DNA from 3 places in the Actinomadura sp. 7K534 genome. Region 3 is predicted to be linked to each of the others. Evidence: riboswitches for the same ligand, from Rfam matches in the RefSeq annotation. Region 3 holds a riboswitch; each other region holds the start of a gene.
What was found. Region 3 has a riboswitch for cyclic di-AMP ahead of E1266_RS21475 (C40 family peptidase). Riboswitches for the same ligand answer to the same signal wherever they lie in the genome.
Positions count from the first base shown of each region.

Region 1: it holds a riboswitch for cyclic di-AMP, as region 3 does, so the genes downstream of both, E1266_RS14910 (M15 family metallopeptidase) here and E1266_RS21475 (C40 family peptidase) in region 3, are expected to answer to the same signal.
Region 2: it holds a riboswitch for cyclic di-AMP, as region 3 does, so the genes downstream of both, E1266_RS10650 (CHAP domain-containing protein) here and E1266_RS21475 (C40 family peptidase) in region 3, are expected to answer to the same signal.

Region 1 is NZ_SMKB01000061.1:5,824-13,648, forward strand. Features, by position in the region: gene E1266_RS14900 (hypothetical protein) at 72-434, shown strand; gene E1266_RS14905 (hypothetical protein) at 569-985, shown strand; gene E1266_RS14910 (M15 family metallopeptidase) at 991-1,665, opposite strand; cyclic di-AMP (ydaO/yuaA leader) riboswitch at 1,671-1,847, opposite strand; gene E1266_RS38800 (hypothetical protein) at 2,058-2,621, opposite strand; gene E1266_RS38805 (TerD family protein) at 3,219-3,599, opposite strand; gene E1266_RS14920 (tautomerase family protein) at 3,768-4,148, opposite strand; gene E1266_RS14925 (helix-turn-helix domain-containing protein) at 4,212-4,691, shown strand; gene E1266_RS14930 (HD domain-containing protein) at 4,705-5,289, opposite strand; gene E1266_RS39405 (UvrB/UvrC motif-containing protein) at 5,754-6,320, shown strand; gene E1266_RS14940 (enoyl-CoA hydratase-related protein) at 6,448-7,212, shown strand; gene E1266_RS14945 (hypothetical protein) at 7,341-7,796, opposite strand.
Region 2 is NZ_SMKB01000036.1:35,102-42,926, reverse strand. Features, by position in the region: partial or broken gene E1266_RS10655 (PP2C family protein-serine/threonine phosphatase) at 1-763, shown strand, start outside; cyclic di-AMP (ydaO/yuaA leader) riboswitch at 1,230-1,372, shown strand; gene E1266_RS10650 (CHAP domain-containing protein) at 1,384-2,145, shown strand; gene E1266_RS10645 (CDP-glycerol glycerophosphotransferase family protein) at 2,453-5,341, shown strand; gene E1266_RS10640 (glycosyltransferase) at 5,325-6,599, shown strand; gene E1266_RS10635 (acyl-CoA dehydrogenase family protein) at 6,624-7,823, shown strand; gene E1266_RS10630 (SDR family oxidoreductase) at 7,820-7,825, shown strand, end outside.
Region 3 is NZ_SMKB01000112.1:5,309-13,133, forward strand. Features, by position in the region: gene E1266_RS21445 (response regulator receiver protein) at 1-162, shown strand, start outside; gene E1266_RS21450 (AAA family ATPase) at 189-2,111, shown strand; gene E1266_RS21455 (4Fe-4S single cluster domain-containing protein) at 2,108-2,857, shown strand; gene E1266_RS21460 (hypothetical protein) at 2,761-3,720, opposite strand; gene E1266_RS21465 (FHA domain-containing protein) at 3,709-4,191, shown strand; gene typA (translational GTPase TypA) at 4,282-6,135, opposite strand; cyclic di-AMP (ydaO/yuaA leader) riboswitch at 6,326-6,462, shown strand; gene E1266_RS21475 (C40 family peptidase) at 6,470-7,471, shown strand.

The DNA.
Region 1 (7,825 bases), on a different contig from region 3:
TAACCGGCCGGGGCGGGACCGACTTGGGACGAACACTGCACAAGGGCTGCCGGTCGTGATGCACTGAACGAATGACAGATCCCATGACCGTGGCGGTCGCCACCGCCATGGCCGGCAAAGCCGTCGAGGTCGCGGGCGAACCCGTCCGTGCGGCCGTCGCCGAGATGTGCCGGCGGGTGCGCGAGCGGTTCCGCGGACGTCCGTCCGACGAGGCGGCCCTGGCCAGGGTCGCCGAGGACCCCGACGCCGTCGAAGGGGCCGTCCGGCGCCTCCTGGACGAGGATCCCGGCTTCCGCGCGGAACTGGAGGCCCTCTGGAACCAGGCCCAGACGAAGGCGTCCGCCAACGACGAGGGTGTCGTCAACGTCTTCAACGGCCGGGCCGACAAGGTCGTCCAGCTCCGCGACGTCCAGGGCGACCTGAACATCAACTAGGCGCCGCGGCCGACGCTCCCGAGCGAGTTCCGGTTCACTCGAACCTCGGGAGGCCCGTCCCCGTATGACCGGCCGTGGGAGAGCAGCCGGGACGCCGGCTCTTGGTCGGCGGAGAAGCGTGAGGGCGCGCGTCAATGACCGGTGACGCGGCCCGCCCCGCCGATCCCTGGGCGCCGTTCCTGGCCGCGCTCGAAACCCAGTGCGGGACGTGCGGCGGCACGGGCAGCGTCGTCCGCGAGCAGTGGCGGACGTGGTACCGGCAGGCCGACGAGCTGGTCCGGGTCGCACAGGCGGCGCGCAGGGCGGCGGACATGACCCCCGAGAATGCGCCGCACCAGGACTTCTCCTACGGCTCGGTCCGGCTGGGCCCGGCCGAGCCCTCGATCGTCGCCGCCATCGACCGCGCGATCGACGACCACATGAGGGCCCGGCCGGAGGGCCCGGAGGAGGCCGCCTGCGAGACGTGCCGCGGCTCCGGGATGGTCCTCACCCCCACCGGCCGGCGCCTCGCCGAGATCCTGGCCCGCCACGGCTTCTTCCGCGACAGGTGACGCCGTTACGCCTGGCCGACGTCGAACTCCCAATGCCACGGTTCGTACGGGCTGCTGTAGGCCCACCTGGGGTGCATCCAGCCGTACTTCTTGGAATTGTCCTCCAGCCACTTGAACTGGGGTGAGGACTCGCGCTGGACGCCGTCGCACAGGTCGACCGCGATCCCGATCCCGTGCTTGCTGTTGCCGGGACGCGCGGCCATCCCCGCCGGCATGCGCTGGTAGAGCTGCTTCTGCTTGTTGTAGCCGCGGTAGGAGCTCCGCACGCACATTTCCTTGCCGAAGCGATCGTGGTACGCGGCGTTGAGCTTGTAGAAGGCCACCGCGGCGTCCGCGCGCAGGTACTCCCCGTCCTGGGGCAGCTTGCAGAGCTGGTCGACCGGGATCCGCCCGTTGGCGTACCGGGCCGTGCTCTTCGAGGGGTCGCAGTCATCCGGCGCCTTGCGCGGCGGCCCCTCGTCCCGCTTCGCCGACGGCGTGTCGTCCCGCTTCGTCGCCGACCTGTCGACGCGCTCCGCGACGGCCCTCGTTGACGGAGGCTCCTTGGAGTCCGCGGAACCGCCGTCCGCCGAACCCCCGTCCAGCGGCGCCACGGCCACGGCGCCCGCGAAGACACCGGCGAGGACGACGCTCAGCACGGGAGCGGGCTCGATTTTCTTCTTACGGTGCCGACCGATCACGGCAGTTGCTCCTTCCATGCCGCCTACCGGGTTAGCTGACGGATTCGGGCATGGAAGTCGCCCTACGACCCTCGTCGCACGTGGCGTGGAGGCGTCGATTCACCCCTGCGAGGCGGGCATGGACCCGCACATCGCGCTGGTTCCCCGGCTCCGCGCACACGCGGACTCGGCGCAGCCGCCCGCCCGGCCGACACACGACCCAGACGGAACGGACACGATCAGATGGTTACGGCACCTGGCAGGCGCCGATTTCGGACTGACCGTACCAAAGCTTCAAGCAGGTGCAAACACCCCGCAAACCTGACCCCACCTGCCCAAACGCCCGCACGCCCCTGACCCCCGGGCATGCAGGCTCCCCGAGGACTCGATCAAACAGCCGCCGCGGTATCGAGCTATAGGACCTGAAGAACGTCCTGATGGAAGCGGTCCATCGCGTTGTCGATGCTGCGCACGAAGCCGGTCTCCTCCGTGCCCCGCTTGGTGCCCATGCCGGACGGGAGGGTCAGCCGGAAGGTGGTGATCTGCTTCCCGCCGCCGGGGACGAGGATGCCGGGTTCGCTGGTCAGGTTCGCCAGGAGCTCGCACGGGCCGGTCTTGTGGCCGGGCGTCAAGGCTTCAATGCGGAGCTCGGGCGGAGCCTCGTGCAGCTGCCGCAACAGCCATTGGACGCGGGTGAGGGCACGCGCGCGGTCCGCGGCGGGGATCTCGACGGTGGTCTCGATCTGGCCGGTGCGCAGATCGGCTTCGAGGAGGACCGGCCCACCGGCCGTGGGCATGCGGATCTCGGCGCTCATCCGCCCGGTCTCGACCAGGGACGTGACGGTCTGCAGGCGGCGCACCGACGCGTCCCCGTCCCGCCGCCTGCGGAGCACGGGAGCGACACCCGTGCCGGTCCTGCCGCTCAGGCGCAGGCACAACTGCCGGATCAGCTTCTCCCAGCTCTCGGCCACCTGCATGGCGCGCCGGTCGCCCAGGCGCAGCGTCCCGGCGGTGCTCGCTGCCGAGGGCGAGGTCGTTCGACAGGGTGATCACGGCCTCGTAGCCGTTCCGGGCCGCGACCTCGAGGTAAGCCTGCACCTGCTCCGGTTTGAGGGGGTTGCCGCCGGTCTTGGTCTCGATCAGCGCCGTCCAGATCCTGCCCGCCCTCGCCACCCGCAGCACGCCGTCCGGCCGCACCTTGCCGTCCCCGTGCTTGAAGTCTCGCCTCGGCGAACGTCTGGACCATCCCGGCCGGAGCGTTGAAACGGGCGGTCAGCCGGCGACCGAACTCGGGAACCTGCGCCATCACCGACAGCAGCGTGGCGGTGGCGCGGACCTCGCGCTCCTGGTCATTGCGCAGGCCGGTCACCGAGAACAGGCGTGCGTGCCGCCACGAGGAATGCTCGGCCAGATCGACCTTCGCCGCCTTGGGGAGGGTGGTCTTCTTCTTGGCCGTCCGAACCCGCTTCGGCCGCTCGTCCTTGACCGGCGTAGCGGCAACCGGTTCGGGCTGGTCGGTGTCGGACGTAGGGCCCTCCGAGGACGGCGCCTCGCCCGGCTCGTCCTCGTCGCCGTCATCGACGTTGATCTTGAAGTCGGTGGCCAGCCCCGCGAGCCCGGATTCGTACCCCGAAGGTCGCCCCCCTGTAGCGGCTGGCGGCGACGACCGGGCGTTCCACCCCGGGACGCAACGCCGTCAGGTCGACGAGGATGCGGTCCTCACTGCCCGTGGCGGTGGGCGCCTTGCCCAGGAGCCGGACGGACTCGTCGGCCGTCGCGGGCTGGTTGTAGAAGACGAAGTCCGCGTCACTGCCGACCTTGCCGTCGGCGTCGACCAGGAGCACCGAGACATCGGCCTCACCTTCACCGGAAGGATCGATCCAGCTCAGCGCGACGGTCAACGGCCCCGTCGCCGCGATCAGGCCGGACAGGTCGATGTTGGCGCCCTTGGACATCTGCTGCACTGGCCGGCTCCTCGTTCCGCGGCGGTCACATGTGCGCGGCGGAAGCCATGATCGCCGCAGGCCGCCGGGCACGCAGAGCGATCATCTGAATGCGCGCTGCCAGCGTACGTTCGGATCTCCGGCTCTTCACGGGAGGGGCCACACCCGGCCAGCCGTGGGCTACTCGGCGCGGGCGCCGCCGACGAACGTGCGCTCCCGCGGGGACGCCACGAGTTCGACCATGGTGCCGGCGCGGAACTCCTCGCCGAGCACATCGGTGATCGCGTCGGTGAGGCCGGCGCCGAGGCGGGCGGTGATCTCGTCGGCGTCGGGACGGTCGAAGGCGCCGGCGCGGACGCCCATCGTCAGCGAGGCGCCGGTGTCCACGCTCTCGCCGCCCTGCACGAAGCGGCCCGCGGGCACTCCGGCCAGGCGGATGCCCACCAGGTCACGGGCCCATTCACCGTAGACTCCGATGATCGCTTCGGTCAGCGCGGTGACGAGCTCGGATTCCTTGCCCGACAGCCTGTTCTCCGGAAGGTGCACGGTCAGATGCGGCATGGCGAGCCTCGTTCCCTTTGACCTTAAAAGCTTTGCACTCAAAGGTACTTGGAGGGGCCGCCGATGTCCACCGCCCCGGACGGTCCGGCCGTCGACGAGGCCGTCCGCACCCTGCTGCTGCTGATGCCCCGGCTGGTCGGCCGCGCCAAGCGCCTGCCCGTCCCCCAAGCGCTCCAGGGCTTCGACCTGGCCCCCCGCCACCTGGCACTACTGGCGCACCTGGAGTACGACGGCCCCGCCAGCGTCAACGAACTCGCCGCGCGGCTGGAGGTCGCCCCGACGACCGTGAGCCTCATGGTGAGCGAGCTGTCCCGGCGCGGCGTCCTGGAGCGCACCACCGACCCCGCCGACCGGCGCCGCCGCATCATCGCCATCGCCCCCGCCTACACCGCACCGATCGGCGAATGGCTCTCCGGCAACGCCTCCGCGTGGGAACGCGTCATGCGCGACCTGTCCCCCGCCGACCGCGCAACGGTGATCACCGCCCTACGCGCCTACGAGACCGCCCTGGAACAGGGCGCCGACCGAACCGGCGAGCGCTGACAACGACCACCGGCTAGGGACCCTCATCGCCGTTCAACACTCGCGTGAACCAATCGAGGGAACCGCCCTTCTGCACCTCCGCGGCCAAACGCTTGGCGGACGCGGTCTGGAGTTGGGCGAGTGAACTGTCGATCCAGGGCTGGGTGTTCCGGTTGCCGTGCTCCCGGTACTCGACGGCCTGAATGAGGCACTCGAGCTTGTCCGCGTCGCGGGCGCACATCGCCTCGGCGCCGACCTTCCCTTCGTACTCCGCGACGACACCCGTGATCATCGCCGTGACCACGTCCGGCAGACCGCGCGTCTGGTGCTCGGTGACCTCCTCGTTGGACGCCTTTTTCACATACGCCCTGGCCAGATAAGGGAGGTCGGTGAGGCGCGTCTCCTGACTGTCGTGGAAAAGGCTCAGCAGCGCGGCACGCTCGGGATCGGCCCCCTCCATCGCGGCCAGGACGCTCGCAATGATCGCCGCACGGAACGAATGGTCGGCAATGCTCTCGGGGCCCTGCACACCCGCCACGAACCACCCGGTGCGCTTGTATCGCTTGAGAAGCCCGATCTCATACAGGAACCCCGCCAGCCGTTCAGTCTCACTCGCCATACTCACCCTTTCTCAACAATCCGCCACACCCGGTCCCACCGCTCTGCGGGACGACCCGCACACCCGCACCACGACGCCGAATCCAATCCCCACCGCCGGGCACGTCCGAACGTCAACCGTCCCACGGCCTGCGACGCAGCTGCGCTCCACCCACCCAAGCCCCCCGTACCCTGATCGGCCGCACCGGCCGGCCGACAGCGAGAATTCCCCCGTAAGCGGAAGCCTCTGGAAACCACTTTGGGCTAGCGAGATAGTGCCGGCATGAGCGACAAGGACATCAGTCCCTACACGCCCGCCGCTCTCCACGTGGTCGAGTACGCGCCAACACATGCCGCCGCGCTAGGCCACGACGCCGCCGATACGGGGCATCTGTTGCTCGCTCTGGTCTCCGGCGACAGGACCGGTATGCCGGGGCGATTCTGCGTGAACTGCGCATTCAGCCCGCGGTCATTCAGCATGCGGTCGTGCAGCGGCTGGGGCTCGGCCGGCGGACCGCTGGAAAGGCCGTCCCGCTCTCGGAGGCGGCGTACAGGGCATTGAACCTCGCCCTCCGGGAAAAACCCGTTGCGGGCCCCTCCAGAATCGGCACTGATCACCTACTGCTCGGCCTGCTGGCGGAGGGCGGCCTCGCTGCCGAGGTGCTCGCGGCTCACGGCGTCACCGTCGACCGCGTCCGAGCCGCGCGCGAGCGGGTCAGGCCCCTCACGTGCTACGGATGTGCTGAACGCGCCGGAGGTCGAAGACCCCTTGGCGCCCCCGTGCCCGTGCTCCCCGACGAGTTGGCCCTGGTCACGGAACGGGTCACCGCGTTACGGCGCGCCAAGGAGGACGCCGTCGATGCCCAGGATTTCGTGCGTGCAGCCGAGATAAGGGACGCGGAGAAGGCCATTGTGCGCGACAGTTTGGCAGAACTCGACGAGCAAACGGCCAAGGCCCACCTCACCCTCGCGCTCGATATGATCCCGCGACTGCAGGCAAGAGTGGACAGCCTTCTCGACCTCCTCCACCACCAACACGGAACCACCGTCTAACGTGGCCCACTGCCCCTGACCAAGCCGCAGACCAGGCCAAGATGCTACGCAGCCCGTCCGCGAACCACTCAGGCACGAACTGCGCCAGCGGATCCATAACTTAACGGAGAGGAACTGACCGGCCGTTATGCCGCAAGACGTCATATATGAGGCCGACGGCCATGTCGGCGTCATCAAACTGAACCGCCCCGAGGTCCACAACGCGCTGCGCCGCCAGACCTACGAGGAACTGACCGAGCTGATCCTCTCCACGACCGCCCGCGCCCTGGTGGTCACCGGAGCCGGGCGCTCCTTCTGCTCCGGGGACGACGTCCGCGAGCTGATGGGCGGCGGCGAGGCAACACCGTCCCGCCCGGAGCCCAAGATCACCCCGGCGGCGGGGGCGCTGCTGAAGACGGACGTCCCGGTCATCGCGGCGGTGAACGGCCCCGCAGTGGGGTGGGGCATGGAACTGGCACTGATGGCCGACCTCCGGGTGGCGGCACGGCGAGCGCGCTTCGGTGAGCTGTTCGTCAAGCGCGGGCTGTGCAGCGACGTGGCCGGGATCGCCCGGCTGGCCCAGCTGGTCGGCCGCGAACACGCCGCGGAACTGCTGTTCACAGGCGAGATCATCGACGCCGACCGAGCCGAGCGAATCGGTCTTGTGGGCCGAGTAGTGGACGACGACCGCGTCCTGGAAACAGCAGTTGAACTGGCCGGCCGAATCGCCGCCAACCCGCCACTAGCCGTAGCCGCACTCAAACGCGGTTTGCGCCGCGCCCTAGACCCTGACTGGGACGAACTGGGCGCCTGGGTCACCACCACACTCGGCGACCTGTTCGCCACCGAAGACCACCGCGAAGGCGTACGTTCCTTCCTGGAAAAGCGCGACCCCCGCTACCTCGGCTACTAGCCAAAAGGAAGACGTTAACGCCAAGCTTAGGGACGCACCCCAAAATCCACCGTGTTCAGTGCGCCGCACCCGTAAGGGATCAACGGCTCTGTAAAGTACGCGGGCCTCTGCCATCGCGATGGACGCGATCACGGCGCCGGAGCAACAAGCCGAGCCAATGCGGGCCACCAGCCAGGGAACTCGCGAACCATGTCAGCCAGGGCAGGGCTGTGCGCCAGAAAGTGTCGGCAGTAATCGACCCAGGATTCGTATGAGCCTGTAGCCGGGATGGTTCCCGTTGCGTGCATTGCCACCTCTAGACAGTCAGCCAGCATTTCAGCAGCGACCGCTACGCGTTCTTTCAACTCACCGCTTTCCGGAGCAGGTTCGTTGTAATAGAAGTAGGGCCGCAGCTCGGGGTGGTTGCACATGACAAGGTGATGCGACTCTCGAAGGGCGTTCATGGCCTCCTGGAGGGCGGACGCACCTGCGATGGAGTTGTTAATCTTCGTCTGCTTGGCGACCTCACGTGTCTGCAACGCCAGCAGCACAGTAGAAACGATCAGCCCGAGCAGACCCCCGAGAGCTGTCACGACGGCGAGCATCAAGCTTCCTCCCACTCGATATGCGCTCA
Region 2 (7,825 bases), on a different contig from region 3:
GGCGCTGGCCGAGACCCGGCGGCAGATGCTGAAGCAGCAGGAGCGGATGGCGCAGGAGCGGCGGGTGGCGGTGACGCTGCGCCGCGCGATTCTGCCGGACGAGGACGAGTCCGAGCGGCTGCCGGGCCTGATGACGGCGATCCGCAGCCTGGCGGCGGAGAGCACCGCCCGCATCGGCGGGGACTGGTACGCGACCCGCGCGCTGGCGGACGGGCGCGCGCTGTTCGCCATCGGGGACGCGGCCGGGCACGGGCTGCCCGCCGCCGCGGCGATGGCGCGCAGCCGCAACGGGCTGCTGGGCCTGGCCTGCACGGGCGAGCCCGCGGGACGGCTGGTGGGCTGGCTGAACGAGCTGGTGGGCACCATGGACCCGACGGCGACGGGGACCGCCATCGTCGCCGTCTTCGACCCGGGCCGGCGGGTGATGGAGTGGACGTGCGCCGGCCATCCGCCGCCGATCCTGATGCGGGGCGGCCGGGCGGAGCGCCTGGAGGTCGTCCGCGACCCGATGCTCGGCGCGATGACGGACTGGGAGTACACGACGATCACCACCCAGCTCGACCAGGGCGACGTCATCTTCCTGTACACCGACGGGCTGGTGGAGCGCAGGGACGCCGACCTGGACGACCGGATCAACCGCCTCACCGACATCCTGCAGGACTCCTCCACCCGGCCGGAGCTGGTGCTGGACGAGGTCCTGGCCCGCATGGAGCACGACAGGGCGGCCGACGACACCACGCTCTTCGCCGTCCGCGTGGAGTGAGGAGCGTCATGTTCGGGGGCGGGAGAACCGCCTCGTGTGATGTGCACCACGCGTAACCGGGGGTGAAGACGGCCGGTACGTGGCGGACCGCCATGTGCCGGCCGTCGTCGTCCCCGGGTCCTTTACCTTTCCCCGGATGCCGGGAGGCCCCTGCTGGCAGGGGCTGTGGCCGGTCGACCGGTGATCGGGAAGACATCGGGTCCTTACGCTGTTGGTGGTGTCTTGGAAGGTCTTTGAGCAGGCAAGACGGTGTTTTGTCCGCGATTTGCGTTCCTTGAGAACGTTGATACCTTCTATCCGAATCACGCAGCGCACCCCATGCGTTGCCACCGGCCGCCCATGTCGCGGCCGAGGATCGCGGAGCGGATCCCGCACGCGATGCGCGCCAGACGATGCGCGCCCCCTCACCGAGATCAGTCGCTGAGATAAATCCGAACAGTCAGCACCGCGCCCGCGGTGCGAGGCCGAGTCCGTCCGGTCGAATCCGACCGGCACGGAGCCGGGGACCCAGGTTCCAGGGGTGAATCGGCGCGTCCGAGAGTCGCGCCGTAGGGCTGCTTCCATGCCCGAATCCGTCAGCTAACCCGGTAGGCGTCATGGAAGACAAGGAGATTCCCTGCATGACCGGTCGTTTCAATCGACTTTCCATGGACAACATCACCGCCGAGGACAAGGCGGTCGGCGCCGCGGTAGGCGCGGTGCTCGCGGGGGCCGTCGGGCTCGCGCTCATCAACCCCCTCGCCGGCGACGCGTCGGCGGAGACCACTGCCCAGGCGGCCGCCAAGAACGGCTCCGTCGCGGCGAGCGTCTCGAACCAGTCGAACCAGTCGAGCGGCTCCACCGCCCTCTCGGCCGCCGAGGCGCGCAAGATGGGCTACAAGGTCCCGCCGCGCGACGTGGACCCGTCCGAGGTCATCAAGCTGGCCGAGAAGCAGGTCGGCATCTCGGAGGGCCGGGGCGGCCAGACCAAGTACCACGACTGGTTCGTGTCGACCCCGCACGCCAAGGCCACCGCCAAGCGTGACGGCGGGTTCTCGGTCAAGGCCTACAACGGCGCGCAGTGGTGCAACATGTTCGTGTCGTGGCTGGGCGCCCAGACCGGTGTGAAGAACATGGGCTGGGACGCCTACACCGTCCAGCACGCCTCCTGGTTCAAGGAGACCGGGCGCTGGGGCCAGAAGGCCAAGCCGGGTTCGGTCGTGTTCTTCGACTGGGACCGCGGTTCCAGCATCGGCGCCATCGACCACGTCGGGATCGTCGTCAAGGACAACGGCAACGGCACCGTCAGCACCATCGAGGGCAACACGAACGACAAGGTGGAGAAGAAGGTCCGCAGCAAGTCCGTGATCGTGGGTTACGGCTACCCCGACTACAAGGCCTGATCCACCGCACGGCCACGTCCGTGCTCCACGCGGTTCCGCGTCGATCGGAAGGCGCCCGGCAGTCCTGCCGGGCGCCTTCTGGCGTTCCCGGGCCGGGTGCCCCTTCTCTCCGCGGAAGTCGGGTAATGCCAACCATTGACAGCCTTTGATCGCTCTTGGACCTCAGCGCGGCGTTCCTGGAAAGGAATCCGTGCACGCGCGTCCGACCGGCGCCTGGAAGGGAGCGTCCACGAGCGGGAAGGCCGGGGTCGGGCGCCTTCGCCGGAGGTCCGGGGGCTCCCGGAGCCGAAGCCGCGGGGGGATGTCAGTGCGCCCGGATCTGAGTGTGGTCGTGATCGCCTACAACGATGCGCGGAGGCTGCCGCGCGCGGTCGCGTCGGCGCTGGGGCAGTCGCTGGGCGGTGTCGAGACGGTCATCGTCGACGACGCGAGCACCGACGGCACGGCGGAGGTCGCCGACCGGATCGCCGCCGCGCACCCCGGCCGCGTCCGGGCCGTGCACCTGCCGTCCAACTCCGGCGGCTGCGGCCGGCCGCGCAATGCGGGCGTCGAGGCGTCCACCGGCCGGTACGTGATGTTCCTCGACAGCGACGACCTGCTGGACCGGCACGCCTGCCTGAACCTGCTCGGCGCCGCCGAGGACACCGGCGCCGACCTGGTGTCCGGGCGGTGCGACCGGATCTTCCTGGACCTGCCGGAGGGGGCGCGGGAACGCGTCCGGCCCTGGTACCCGTGGCTTTACCGGCGCAGAGCCGTGTTCGGGTCGCTGGAGGAGAACCCCCGCCTCCTCTACGACACCCTGTCGACCAACAAGGCGTACCGCAGGTCCTTCCTGGAGGAGCACGGCCTCAGGTTCGTCGAGGACCTGCACTACGAGGACCTGCTGTTCACCGCCGAGGCCTACCTGGCGGCGCGGGGGACGGCGCTGATCCCGCACCGCGTCTACAACTGGCTGGTCAGTGAGCGGACGCCGGCGCCCTCCATCTCCAACCGGCGCGCGGACCTGGCGAACTTCGCCGACCGCCTGGAGATCCACCGGCGCATCGACATGCTGTTCGCGCTGCGCGGCGCCCACGAGCTGGGACGTGCCAAGGACGTCAAGTTCATCAACCACGACCTGGTCCTCTACATGCGGGAGATGCGCGGCCGCGACGTCGGCTACCAGGAGCGGTTCCTGGGGCTCGCGGCCGCTTACCTGGCGGAGCTCGATCCCCGCGTGTTCGAGGAGGCCAACACGCTGCCCGCGATCGCCGCGTACCTGGTGCGCGAGGGGGACCACGCCGGGGCGCTCGCGGCCGCGGAGTACGCCCCCGAGAAGCGGCCCGAGCTGCGCGCGCGGCTCGTGGAGCGGGACGGGCGCGTCTTCTGGGGCGCGGGCCGGCCCCGCGGCGCCCTCGGCCGCCGCGTCCTGGACGTCACGGACTTCGGCTTCCATCTGCGCCCCCTGAAGGATCTTCGGCCGGCCAACACGGTGACCGAGCTGGAGATGCGGGGAGGGCGGGCCCGCATGGCCGGCCACGTGCTGAACCCGCTGGGCCGCATCGGCCCGGCCGGACTGTCCGGCACACTGGAGTTCTGCGACCGGCGGCGGAAATCCCGGAGGGCGCGGATCCGGGCGAGGCTGCGGCACGAGGGCGACCGGATCGGCTGGGAGGCCGAGTTCGACCCCGTCGCGGTGCTCCGGCCGACCGGGCTCATCGACCCTGTCTGGGACGTCCGGCTCCGCCTCAGGGCGGACGGTGAGGACGTGGTCACCCGGCTGGGCGAGGGCCGCGGGTCGCCCAAGCTGGACGGGGTCGTGCTGCCCGTCCGGCCCCGGCTGACGCGGTTCGCCGGGGACCGGCTCCGCTCGTACGTCACGGGCGGCGGGCACCTGGCGTTCGCGCTGGAGACGGACAGTCCGTGGGCGCGGCTGGCCGGCGCGGCCGCGCGCCGCGTCCCGGTGGTCCGGGCCGGACGGCGCGCCTGGCGGCGTGTGCGGCGGCTGGACAGGAGCGCCCGCCGGAGGCTGACCTCGCGCAAGACCAAGGTCGCGGTGTTCAACCGGGTGCTGAGCCGGCTGCCGGTCCGGACGGGCCTCGCGGTGTTCGAGAGCCAGCTCGGCAAGCAGTACTCGGACAACCCGAAGTACGTCTACCGGGAGCTGCGCCGCTCGGGTCTCCCGGTCAGGGCCGTGTGGTCGTACGCGTCGTCCCCCGACGGGTTCCCGCGCGACGCCGAGCTCGTCAAGCGCGGGTCCTGGGCCTACTACCTGGCGCTCGCGCGGGCCGAGTTCTGGATCGACAACCAGGGCTACCCGGACGGGCTCCGCAAGCGGCCGGAGACCACCTACATCCAGACCTGGCACGGGTCGGCGTTCAAGCTGATGGGCCTGGACCAGCCGCGGCTCAAGGGCGGTGCCGCCGCGGAGCGGGAGCGGCTGCGGCGGATGGTCGATCGCTACGACTGCTTCCTCGTCCGGTCCGGGCACGACGAGGAGACTTTGTGCGGGGGCCTCGGCGTCCGCGCGGAACTCCTGCCGGTCGGCTACCCGCGCAACGATCCCCTGGTCAACGGCCTGGACGACGACCCCGAGCTGGCCGCCGAGGTCGCCGCCCTCCGGGACTCGCTAGGGCTGGGCGACGGTCGCCGCGCCGTGCTGTACGCACCGACGTTCCTGACGGGCCCGAAGGGCCGCCCGGTCCGGCTGCTGGAGCCGCCCCTCGAACCCGAGGTGTTCGCGCGGGAACTGGGGGACGAGTTCGTCCTGCTCGTCCGCCCCCACTACCTGTGCCGGGCCAACCTCCCGCCCGGCTCGCACACGGTGATGCGGGACGTGGGAGGCGTGCCCGACGTCACCCCGCTGCTGCTGCTCGCCGACGCGCTGATCACCGACCACTCCTCGATCATGTTCGACTTCGCGCTCCTGGACCGCCCGATCGTGCTGCACCTGCCGGACGGCCGGGACCGCGTCACCGGCTACTTCGACCTGCAGCGGCACGCCCCGGGGCCGATCACCCGCACCGGGGACGAGCTCGTCGCGGCGCTCGCCGGGCTGGACCGGGCGGCGGCCGTCCACGCCGCCCGGCGCCGCGCCTTCGCCGCGCGCTTCGGCGAGCACGACCGGGGCACCGCCGCCCGGGCGGTCGTGGACCGCTACTTCCGGGCCGCAGAACCGCAACGCCACAGGGGGAAGAGGAATGGCCGCACCGCGTGACGTCTTCATCGTGTGCAACAACGCCGACGAGATGGGCGGCCTGCAGCGCTGGGCGCACCACATGGCGCGGCTGCTGGCCGGGCGCGGCGACCGCGTCACCCTCGTCGCGATCACGAGCGGGCCGGAGCGCCACCACCACGGCAGGGACGGCTCGTACGCCGTCGAGGTGCTGCACAGGGAATGGCGGTCGCCCGCGATGGCGTGGCGGCCCCGGCGGCGCCGCGAGCGCCTGAACCTGCTCGCACGCGGCCGGGATCTGCGGCGGACGGCGGCGCAGCGGCGCGGCGCCGCCCGGCTGTCGGAGCTGTTCGCCGCCGCGCGGCCGGGTTCGGTCGTCATCGCGGCGCAGGTGTGGGCGATGGAGTGGGTGCGGCGAGCCGACACGGCGGGGCTGCGCGTGGTGGGCATGAGCCACGAGTCGTTCTGGGCCACCCGCAAGTCGTCCCGGTACAGACGGGTCAAGGAGAACTACGCCGGCGTGGACCGCTTCCTGGTGCTCACCGAGGAGGACGCCGACGCCTGGGCCAGGGACGGGATGACGAACGTGGACTACATCCCGAACGCGCTGCACATCGTCCCTAGCGTCCACCCCACGCTCGACCTCCCGGTCGTGGCCTGCGTGGGCCGCCTCTCGTACGAGAAGGGCGTGGACCTGATGCTGGAGGTGTGGGAGCGGCTCGCCCCCCGCCACCCGCGCTGGCGGCTGCACATCTATGGCGGCGGGCCGGACGAGGAGGCCCTGCGCGGGCGGGTGCGGACGGCCGGGCTGTCGGGCTCGGTGGAGTTCCGCGGCGTGGTCGACGACGTGGAGGAGGCGCTCGTGGAGGCGTCGGTCTTCGCGCTGCCGTCGCGGGCCGAGGGCTTCCCGATGTCGGTGCTGGAGGCCATGGCGTACGGGCTGCCGACGGTCGCCTTCAACTGCGCGCCGGGCGTCCGGGCCCTGCTCGGGGACGAGCGGGGCGGCGTGCTCGTCGACCCGGGCGACACCGCCGCGTTCGCGCGGGAGATGGAGCGCCTCATCGAGGACCCGGCGCTGCGCCGCGCACTTGGCGCGGAGGCCCGCGCGTCGGTCACGCGCTTTCATCCGGACGCGGTCCTCGCCAGATGGGACCGGCTCTTCGATCTCCTCCACCGCGATCTGCCGCCCGTCCCAGCGGAGCGGGCCGTGGGCAGGCGGCCCGTGCGGGCGCCGTCGCACGTCTCCGGACCGGTGGCGGAGCGCGCGGCCGAGCCCGCACTGGGGGGCGATTCTTTCTAACAACTGTTTGGTAGAGTGCGCGGCGTGACAGAGAACGACTCCCCGGCGGACCGGGCGTTCCGCGCCGAGGTCCGCGACTGGCTCGAGGCCAACCTGTCGGGAGAGTTCGCCCACGCCCGCGGGCTCGGCGGCCCCGGCCGCGAGCACGAGGCGTTCGAGGAGCGGCTCGCCTGGGAGCGGCACATGGCCGCCGCCGGCTGGACGTGCGTGGGCTGGCCCGAGGAGTACGGCGGGCGCGGCGCCACCGTCGAGCAGCAGGTCATCTTCCACGAGGAGTACGCGCTCGCGGACGGCCCCGCCCGGGTCAACCACATCGGCGAGAACCTCCTCGGCCCCACGATCATCGCGTTCGGCACCGACGAGCAGCGCGCCCGCTTCCTCCCGCCGATCGTCGCGGTCGAGGAACTGTGGTGCCAGGGGTACTCCGAGCCCGGCGCCGGCTCCGACCTCGCCAACGTGCAGACCCGCGCGGAACTGCGCGGCGGCCACTGGGCGGTCGACGGCCAGAAGGTCTGGACGTCGCTGGCCCTCGAATCGGACTGGTGCTTCGTCGTCTGCCGCACCGAGCCCGGGTCGGCCCGGCACCGCGGGCTGTCCTACCTGCTCGTCCCGATGAAGCAGGACGGTGTCGACATCCGCCCGATCGTCCAGCTCACCGGCACCTCCGAGTTCAACGAGGTCTTCTTCGACGGCGCCCGCACCGACGCCGGGAACATCGTGGGCGCGCCCGGCGACGGCTGGAAGATCGCAATGGCGACGCTCGGGTTCGAGCGGGGCGTCGCGACGCTCGGCCAGCAGGTCGGGTTCCGCCGCGAGTTCGAGGGCGTCGCCGAACTGGCCCGCCGCACCGGCGCCATCGACGACCCGCTGCTGCGCGACCGCCTGACCAGGTCGTACATGGGCCTGGAGATCATGCGCCTGAACGCGGTGCGGACGATGGCGGGCATCGCCGCCGGGGCGCCCGGGCCCGAGTCGTCCATCTCCAAGCTCGTCTGGAGCACCTGGCACCGGGAACTGGGGGAGCTGGCGATGGACGTCCTCGGCGCCGCCGGCCTCGTCGCCGACGGCGCGCCCTACGACCTGAACGACTGGCAGCGGCTGTTCCTGTTCTCCCGCTCCGACACGATCTACGCCGGGTCGAACGAGATCCAGCGCAACATCATCGCCGAGCGCGTCCTCGGCCTGCCCCGTGAACCGGCCGCGAGCAGAGAGGCACGCCGATGACG
Region 3 (7,825 bases):
GCGTTCGAGGCCGCCCGCGACCGGCTGCGCGACGCGGGGATCCGCTCGGACGTGGCGTGGCGGCTGGAGCCCGGCGTCCGCGAACTGCCGGTGGCGGCCCGGCCGGGGCAGACTAGGGGCCGTGCGAGCCAACGCGAGCGCCACCGCGAGCGTCACAACTGAGGTGCGGGATTGCCGGGGGAGCAGGTATGAGCATTGAATCGCCCACGCTCGGGGGGCGGCTGCAGGGATGGCCGCCGTTCATCCGGGAGCTGGACGCGACCCTTTCCGTGCACTCCCAGTACGTCCTGTCGGGCAACCTGTACGACAGCTTCCTGACCCCGGCCGCGGACGGCGGCGGGCACGGGCAGCTGCTGCCGCTGCGCGCCCTGCTGTGGGAGACGCTGCGGTCGAGCGGCGCGTCGTTCATGGCCGTCTACGACCCGGTGGACGGGCTGCAGGTCATCCCCGGCCCCGGCGAGCCGGGCGGGGACGAGGCGGCGCAGGCCGCCGAGCGGCTGCTCGGCAAGCTCAAGCCGGACGACAAGCCGTCGCTGGAGGCGCTGACCCGGCTGCTGGCCGCGATGGCCCGGCCGAAGGAGAACGTCCGCGCCGCGTTCGTGATCGACTCGGCGTCGCGGATCGCCCGGACCCCGACCGACCTGGAGCCCGCCGAGCGCGACTTCTTCCGGGTCTGCGCGAAGCTGTCGCGCAGCGCCCGTCCCGTCCGGGTGACGGGGGCGCGGCCGAAGCCGCTCTACAACCCGATCGTGTGGCTGGTGGAGCGGCCCGGCGACCTCCCGCCGTGGCTGACGACCGACAACGAGACCATCCGCGAGATCACGATCCCGCGCCCGCACCTCGGGGACCGGCAGGAGACCGCGCGGCTGCTGGCCCGCGCCTTCGGGGTCAGCGACGTCGGGGAGGACGAGGTCGCCGCCGCGGCGTGCGACGCGTTCGCCGAGCAGGCCGACGGGCTCACCCTCCAGTCGATGATCGAGGTGACCCGGCTGGCCAAGGAGCGCAACGTCGACCTGGCCGACCTGCCGGACGCGGTCCGCACCTACAAGCTCGGCGTGCTCGACAACCCGTGGAGCCGCGGCCACCTGCGGCGCCGCGTGCTGGAGGGGGAGCGGCGCGTCCCGGAGCGGGTGATCGGGCAGCCGCAGGCCGTCACCAAGACCCTCGACATACTGAAGCGGGCGGTGCTCGGCCTGTCGGGCGCGCAGGCGACCCGGTCCGGCAGCCGGCCGCGCGGCGTGCTGTTCTTCGCGGGGCCGACCGGCACCGGCAAGACCGAGCTGGCCAAGGCGATCACCGAGCTGGTCTTCGGGGACGAGTCCGCCTACCTGCGCTTCGACATGAGCGAGTTCTCCGGCGAGGGCTCCGGCGACCGGCTGATCGGGTCGCCGCCCGGGTACGTGGGGCACGAGGCGGGCGGGGAGCTGACCAACGCCGTCCGCGAGGACCCGTTCCGGGTGATCCTGTTCGACGAGATCGAGAAGGCGCACCCGCGGATCCTCGACAAGTTCCTCCAGATCCTGGAGGACGGCCGGCTCACCGACGGGCGCGGCAACACCGTGCACTTCTCCGAGTCGATCCTGATCTTCACCTCGAACCTCGGGATGTTCGTCCCCGGCCGGGACCTAACGCTCCGCGACGCGTCGCCGCACGACCCCGGGATGGGCACCAGGGTGCAGAACATCACACCGGGGATGTCGTACGAGGAGGTCCAGCACCGCATCAAGAGCGCCGTCGCCGACCACTTCACCGAGGTCCTCAACCGGCCGGAGCTGCTCAACCGGTTCGGGGACAACATCGTGGTGTTCGACTTCATCTCCGCCGAGGCGGCGCACAAGATCTTCGATCTGCAGTTCGCGAACATCTGCCGCAGGGTCACCGACGAGCACCGGCTCGTCCTCACCGTGAAGAGCGAGCCGCTGGCGACGCTCCGCGAGTGGTGCACCGAGGAGCTGGACAAGGGCGGGCGCGGGATCGGCATGGCGCTGGAGTCGCACTTCGTCAACCCGCTGGCGCGCGCGCTGTTCGACCGGGAGCTCGGCCCGGACGAGAAGATCACCGTGACCGGCATACGCCGCGAGGGCGGCATCGTCCATCTGGACCTCACGTGACCCCCGAGGGCCGGACGGGCGACGTCGACCCGGCCGCGACGCTGCTGCTCGCCAAGGCGCACTACCCGGTGACCACACTCGGCCCCGGCACCCGCGCCGGCATCTGGACGCAGGGCTGCACGCTGCACTGCCACGGCTGCCTGTCGCGGGACACATGGGACGCGGATCCGGGTAAGGCCGTCCCCGTCGAAGCGGTCCTGGGCTGGCTGGACTCCCTGCCCGGACCGGTGGACGGGGTGACCGTTTCGGGGGGCGAGCCCTTCCAGCAGCCGGCCGCGCTGGCGGCTCTGCTGAAGGGCATACGCGCGTGGCGACAGAACCGCGACCGTGAGACGATTGCGTTGGACATATTGGTCTACAGCGGATATGTCTACTCGCGGCTCGCCCGCAGCGGCGGGACGCGCGAGATCCTGGACATGTGCGACGCCGTGGTCACGGGGCCGTACGTCGACCGGCTCAACCCCGAGGGGGGACACGCCGAGGACGGCTCTCTACTCTGGAGGGGGTCGGCCAACCAGCGTGTCGTTCCGTTGTCCCCGCTGGGGCACGAGCGGTACGGAGCACTGGCCGGCATCGGGAAGACTGAGAAGGCTACAGGGCCCCGAGTACAGGTGTCCGTGGACGAAGGGCCGGAGGGAAGGCGGGTGTACTACATCGGGATCCCGCGAAGAGGTGACATGGAGCAGCTCACGTCGATGCTCGACCGCGCCGGCGTGCGCTCGGGGGATGTGTCATGGCGACCTTGAACTGTCCTGTCTGTGACGAGCCGTTCCAGCCGGGCGACCTGCTCTGCATGAGCTGCGGGGCCAACCTGGCGCGCGCCGGCGGCGGCGCCCACCGGCAGCAGGGGCCGGGCGGGTACGACGACCAGCAGCGGCAGGGGTACCCGCCGCAGGGCCCCCAGGGCGGCCAGCAGTACGGGGCCCCGGGGCAGCACGGCCAGCCGTACCAGCCGGCACCTCAGCACGACCCCTACCAGCAGCAGGCGCCGCAGCACCAGGCCCCGCACCAGCCGGGCCCGCCCGGCCAGCCGCAGGACCCGTGGGGCCCGCCGCAGCAGCAGCCCGCGCAGCCGGACGCGTGGGGCGCACCGCCCATGCCCGACCAGCACGGCCAGCCGCAGCACGGTCAGCCTCAGCACGGCCAACCCCAGCATGGTCAGCCTCAGCACGGCCAACCCCAGCATGGTCAGCCTCAGCACGGGCAACCGCAGCACGGCCAGCCTCAGCACGGCCAGCCCCAGTACGGCCAGCCCCCGAACCAGCAGGGCGGGCAGCCGCAGCACGGCGGCGGCCAGCCGCCCATGCAGCATCAGCAGCCGGGCGGGGACCCGTGGGGCATGCCCCAGCAGCAGCCCCAGCAGGACCAGTGGGGCGCACCCCAGCCGCAGCAGCAGTACGGCCAGCCCGAGCAGCAGTACGGGCAGCCGCAGGAGCAGCAGTTCCCGCCGCCGCAGGACCAGTACCAGCAGCGCGAGCCGCAGTACCAGCCGCAGGACCAGTACGCCCCCCAGGACCAGTTCGGCATGCCGCAGCCCGGTCCGGCGGACCACGGCTTCGGGGCGCCGCCCCCGCAGCACGGCGGCGGCCAGCCGCCGATGCCGCCGCACGGGCGCGAGGCGACCCTGCTGCCCCCCGACCAGAACCAGGGCCCGCGCCCCGGCGCGGACCCGGGCGGCACGGCGTTCATGTGCCCCTACTGCGAGGCGGTGCTGTCCAACCCGGGCGCCGCGCAGTGCGAGTCGTGCCTGCGGCCGCTCCCGGGGAAGGGCACGCCGATCCTGCGCGTGCAGTTCCCCACGGGCGAGCTGAAGGTCTCCGTCGGGCAGCACCTGGTGCTGGGCCGCGACGCGGGCCAGTCCCCCGTGGCGTCGACGTTCACGCAGTACGACAACGTGTCGCGGCGCCACTCCACGGTGTGGCTCGACCCGTCCGGCACCGCCTGGGTGCGGGACGAGGGCTCCACCAACGGGACCTTCGTCAACGGCGAACGACTCCCCCGCGGCGTGGAGGCCCCCCTCCGCGACGGCGACCAGCTCCGCCTGGCCGCCGACGTGACGGGCACCGTCCAGCTGGCCTGAGCAGCACGTCAAAGGGCGGCCCCCGGTTCACGTGAACCGGGGGCCGCCCTCTGTCGTTGGTTGGGCCGGGTCGCGCCGGCCCGGCGGGTGTCAGCCGGCGCGCTTGGTGCGGGCGCGCGTGCGCTCGCGCTCCTTGGCGTCCAGCACGACCTTGCGGATGCGGACGAAGCGCGGCGTCACCTCGACGCACTCGTCCTCGCGGCAGAACTCCAGTGCCTCCTCCAGCGACAGCAGCCGCGGCGGGGTGAGCCGCTCCAGCTCGTCACCGGTGGACGACCGCATGTTCGTGAGCTTCTTCTCCTTGGTGATGTTGACGTCCATGTCGTCGGCCCGGGAGTTCTCCCCGACGATCATGCCCTCGTACACCTCGGTCGTCGGACCGACGAAGAACGTCCCGCGCTCCTGCAGGTTCATGATCGCGTACGCGGTGGCGGCGCCGGCCCGGTCGGCGACCAGGGACCCGGACGGGCGGGTCCGCAGCTCCCCGAACCAGGGCTCGTAGGACTCGAACACGTGGTGCGCCATGCCGGTGCCCCGCGTCTCGGTCATGAACTCGGTGCGGAACCCGATCAGGCCGCGCGCCGGGACCAGGAACTCCAGCCGGATCCAGCCGGTGCCGTGGTTCGTCATCTGGACCATCCGGCCTTTGCGGACGGCCAGCAGCTGCGTGACGGCGCCGAGGTGGTCCTCGGGGATGTCGACGGTGAGCCGCTCGACCGGCTCGTGCTTGCGGCCGTCGATGACCTTCGCGACCACCTGCGGCTTCCCGACCGTCAGCTCGTAGCCCTCGCGGCGCATGTTCTCCACCAGGATCGCCAGGGCCAGCTCGCCGCGGCCCTGCACCTCCCACGTGTCGGGCCGCTCGGTCGGCAGCACCCGGATCGACACGTTGCCGACGAGCTCGCGGTCCAGCCGGTCCTTGACCATCCGGGCGGTGACCTTGGTGCCCTTCTCGCGTCCCGCCATCGGCCCGGTGTTCGTGCCGATCGTCATCGAGATCGCGGGCTCGTCCACGGTGATCAGCGGCAGCGGGCGCGGGTCGTCCGCGTCGGCGATGGTGTCGCCGATCATGATGTCGGGGATGCCGGCGATCGCGATGATGTCGCCCGGCCCCGCCTCCCGCGCGGGCTTGCGGGTGAGCGCCTCGGTCATCAGCAGCTCGGTGATCTTCACGCGCTCGACCGTGCCGTCATGCCGGCACCACGCGACCTGCTGCCCCTTCTTGATCGTCCCGGCGTGCACCCGGCACAGCGCGATCCGGCCGAGGTAGCTGGAGGCGTCCAGGTTGGTGACGTGCGCCCGCAGCGGGACGTCCGGGTCGTAGGACGGCGCCGGGATCGTCTCGGTGATGACCTTGAACAGCGGCTCCAGGTCCTCGCCCTCCGGCATCTCGCCGTCGCCCGGCTTCTCCAGCGAGGCCCGCCCGGCGCGCCCCGACGCGTAGACGATCGGGAAGTCGATCTGCTCCTCGTCGGCGTCGAGGTCCATGAACAGCTCGTACGTCTCGTCCACGACCTCGTCGATGCGGGCGTCGGGGCGGTCGGTCTTGTTCACGACCAGGATCACCGGAAGCCGCGCGGCGAGGGCCTTGCGCAGCACGAACCGGGTCTGCGGGAGCGGGCCCTCGCTGGCGTCCACCAGCAGGACGACGCCGTCCACCATCGACAGCCCGCGCTCCACCTCGCCGCCGAAGTCGGCGTGCCCCGGGGTGTCGATGATGTTGATCGTCATCCCGTTGTGCAGGACCGCGGTGTTCTTGGCGAGAATGGTGATGCCCTTCTCGCGCTCCAGATCGTCGGAGTCCATCACCCGGTCGTCGACCTGCTGGTTCTCGCGAAAGGCCCCGGACTGCCAGAGCATGGCGTCGACGAGCGTCGTCTTCCCGTGGTCGACGTGGGCGACGATCGCTACGTTACGGAGGTCGTCGCGCGTGGAGTTGGGCATGCGAGGCTCGCCTTGGCTGAGAGAACGGGGATCGCCGCAGAGCGCGGCACTGACTCATTCTACTTGCCCGCGCCCGCAGCCCGCCCTGCAGCGGTCGTCCGGTCCGTCCCAGGGCCCCCGATTCGCCAACTTTGCTCGTTCTTTGTAATCTGCCCGAGATCCGGTCGTTCGGAGTCCCGCCCCCGGGACTGCGGCCGGAGCGCCTAATCTCCCGCGTGTCGGGAGAGCCGGGGACCCAGGTCCCTGGGGTGAATCGACGCACGTCGTAGGGCGATCTCCCCGCCCGAACCCGTCAGCTAACCCGGTAGGCGCGCGAGGAGAGGAGAAGACCGGCTTGGCTCCGGCCCCCCGACGGTGGCGCCGCATCGCGCCCGCCACCACGGCCACGATGCTCCTGATCGGCCTCGGCACCGCCTCACCCGTCACCGCGCACGCCGCCGCACCGGCCCGGCTGTCCCCGACGCCCACTCCGACGACGGAGGAGGGGCTACGCAAGAGCCTCGACGCGCTCAACGAAGAGGCCGAGATCCTCACCGAGAAGTACAACAAGACCCGCGTCGACCTCGGCAAGGCGCAGCAGGCCGAACGCGCCGCCGCCAGGCGGGCCGCATTCCTGCGCGCCCAGGCCGCCCCCGCCCGCGAGCAGCTCGGACGGCTCGCCGCGGTCAACTACATGACCGGCGCACCCGACGTGATCTTCGGCGCCGACGGCTCCCCCGAGGGCCTCGCCGAACGCGCCTTCCTCACCCAGAGCCAGGCCAACGCCGTCCTCTCCCTGCAGAAGCAGATCCAGCAGGCCGAGACCGCGCAGCGCACCGCCGAAGCCACCACCGCCCAGGTCGAGAAGGCCACCGCGGACGCCAAGGCGGCCCGCGAAGCCGCCCGGAAAAAGGTCGCCGAGGTCATGAAGCGCCTCGACAAGCTGACCACGACCCGCGTCAGCGACCCCCGCAGCGGCCTCCGCGCCACCGTGAAGGGCTCCGACCTCCCCGCCGACATGGCCCGCAAGGCCCTCGGCAAACTCGGCTCCCCCTACGTGTGGGCCGCCTCCGGCCCCAACAGCTTCGACTGCTCCGGACTCGTCGTCTGGGCCTACGCCCAGGTCGGCAAACGCGGCCTCCCCCACTACACCGGCGCCCTCTACGGCCTCGGCACCAAGGTCCCCCGAGACCAGCTCCGCTCCGGCGACCTCGTCTACTTCGGCGGCAGCCTCCACCACATGGGCATCTACCTCAGCGACGGCAAGTACGTCCACGCCCCCCGGACCGGCGATGTGGTGAAGATCTCAAGGCTGTCCGACCGCTCCGACTACGCGGGCGCCAACCGCATCACCTGAGACGTACGAGGGCTTCCTGCGGCGCGGTAGGAAGCCCTCGTATTTATTGTTTTTTGTTGGTTAGGGCCCTGGGGGCCCTAACCAACAAAAAACGTGCGATCGCTGCATCGCTCCGACTCGCCTAGCGGCTCGCTGCGCGATCGGGCGGTGTTTATTGCATTGCCCTTGGCAGTCAGGCGCTGGAGCGCCTTCCCTTCGGCGGGCACTGCGTGCGATCGCTGCATCGCTTCGACTCGCCTAGCGGCTCGCTGCGCGATCAGGTTTCTTGCTTCGCTCGAAACCTGCCTTCGGACGCAATCGCGACGGTTTGGGTTGTCGCGGGGTTGCGGTGGTGGCTGATGTCCGTGCGTACGT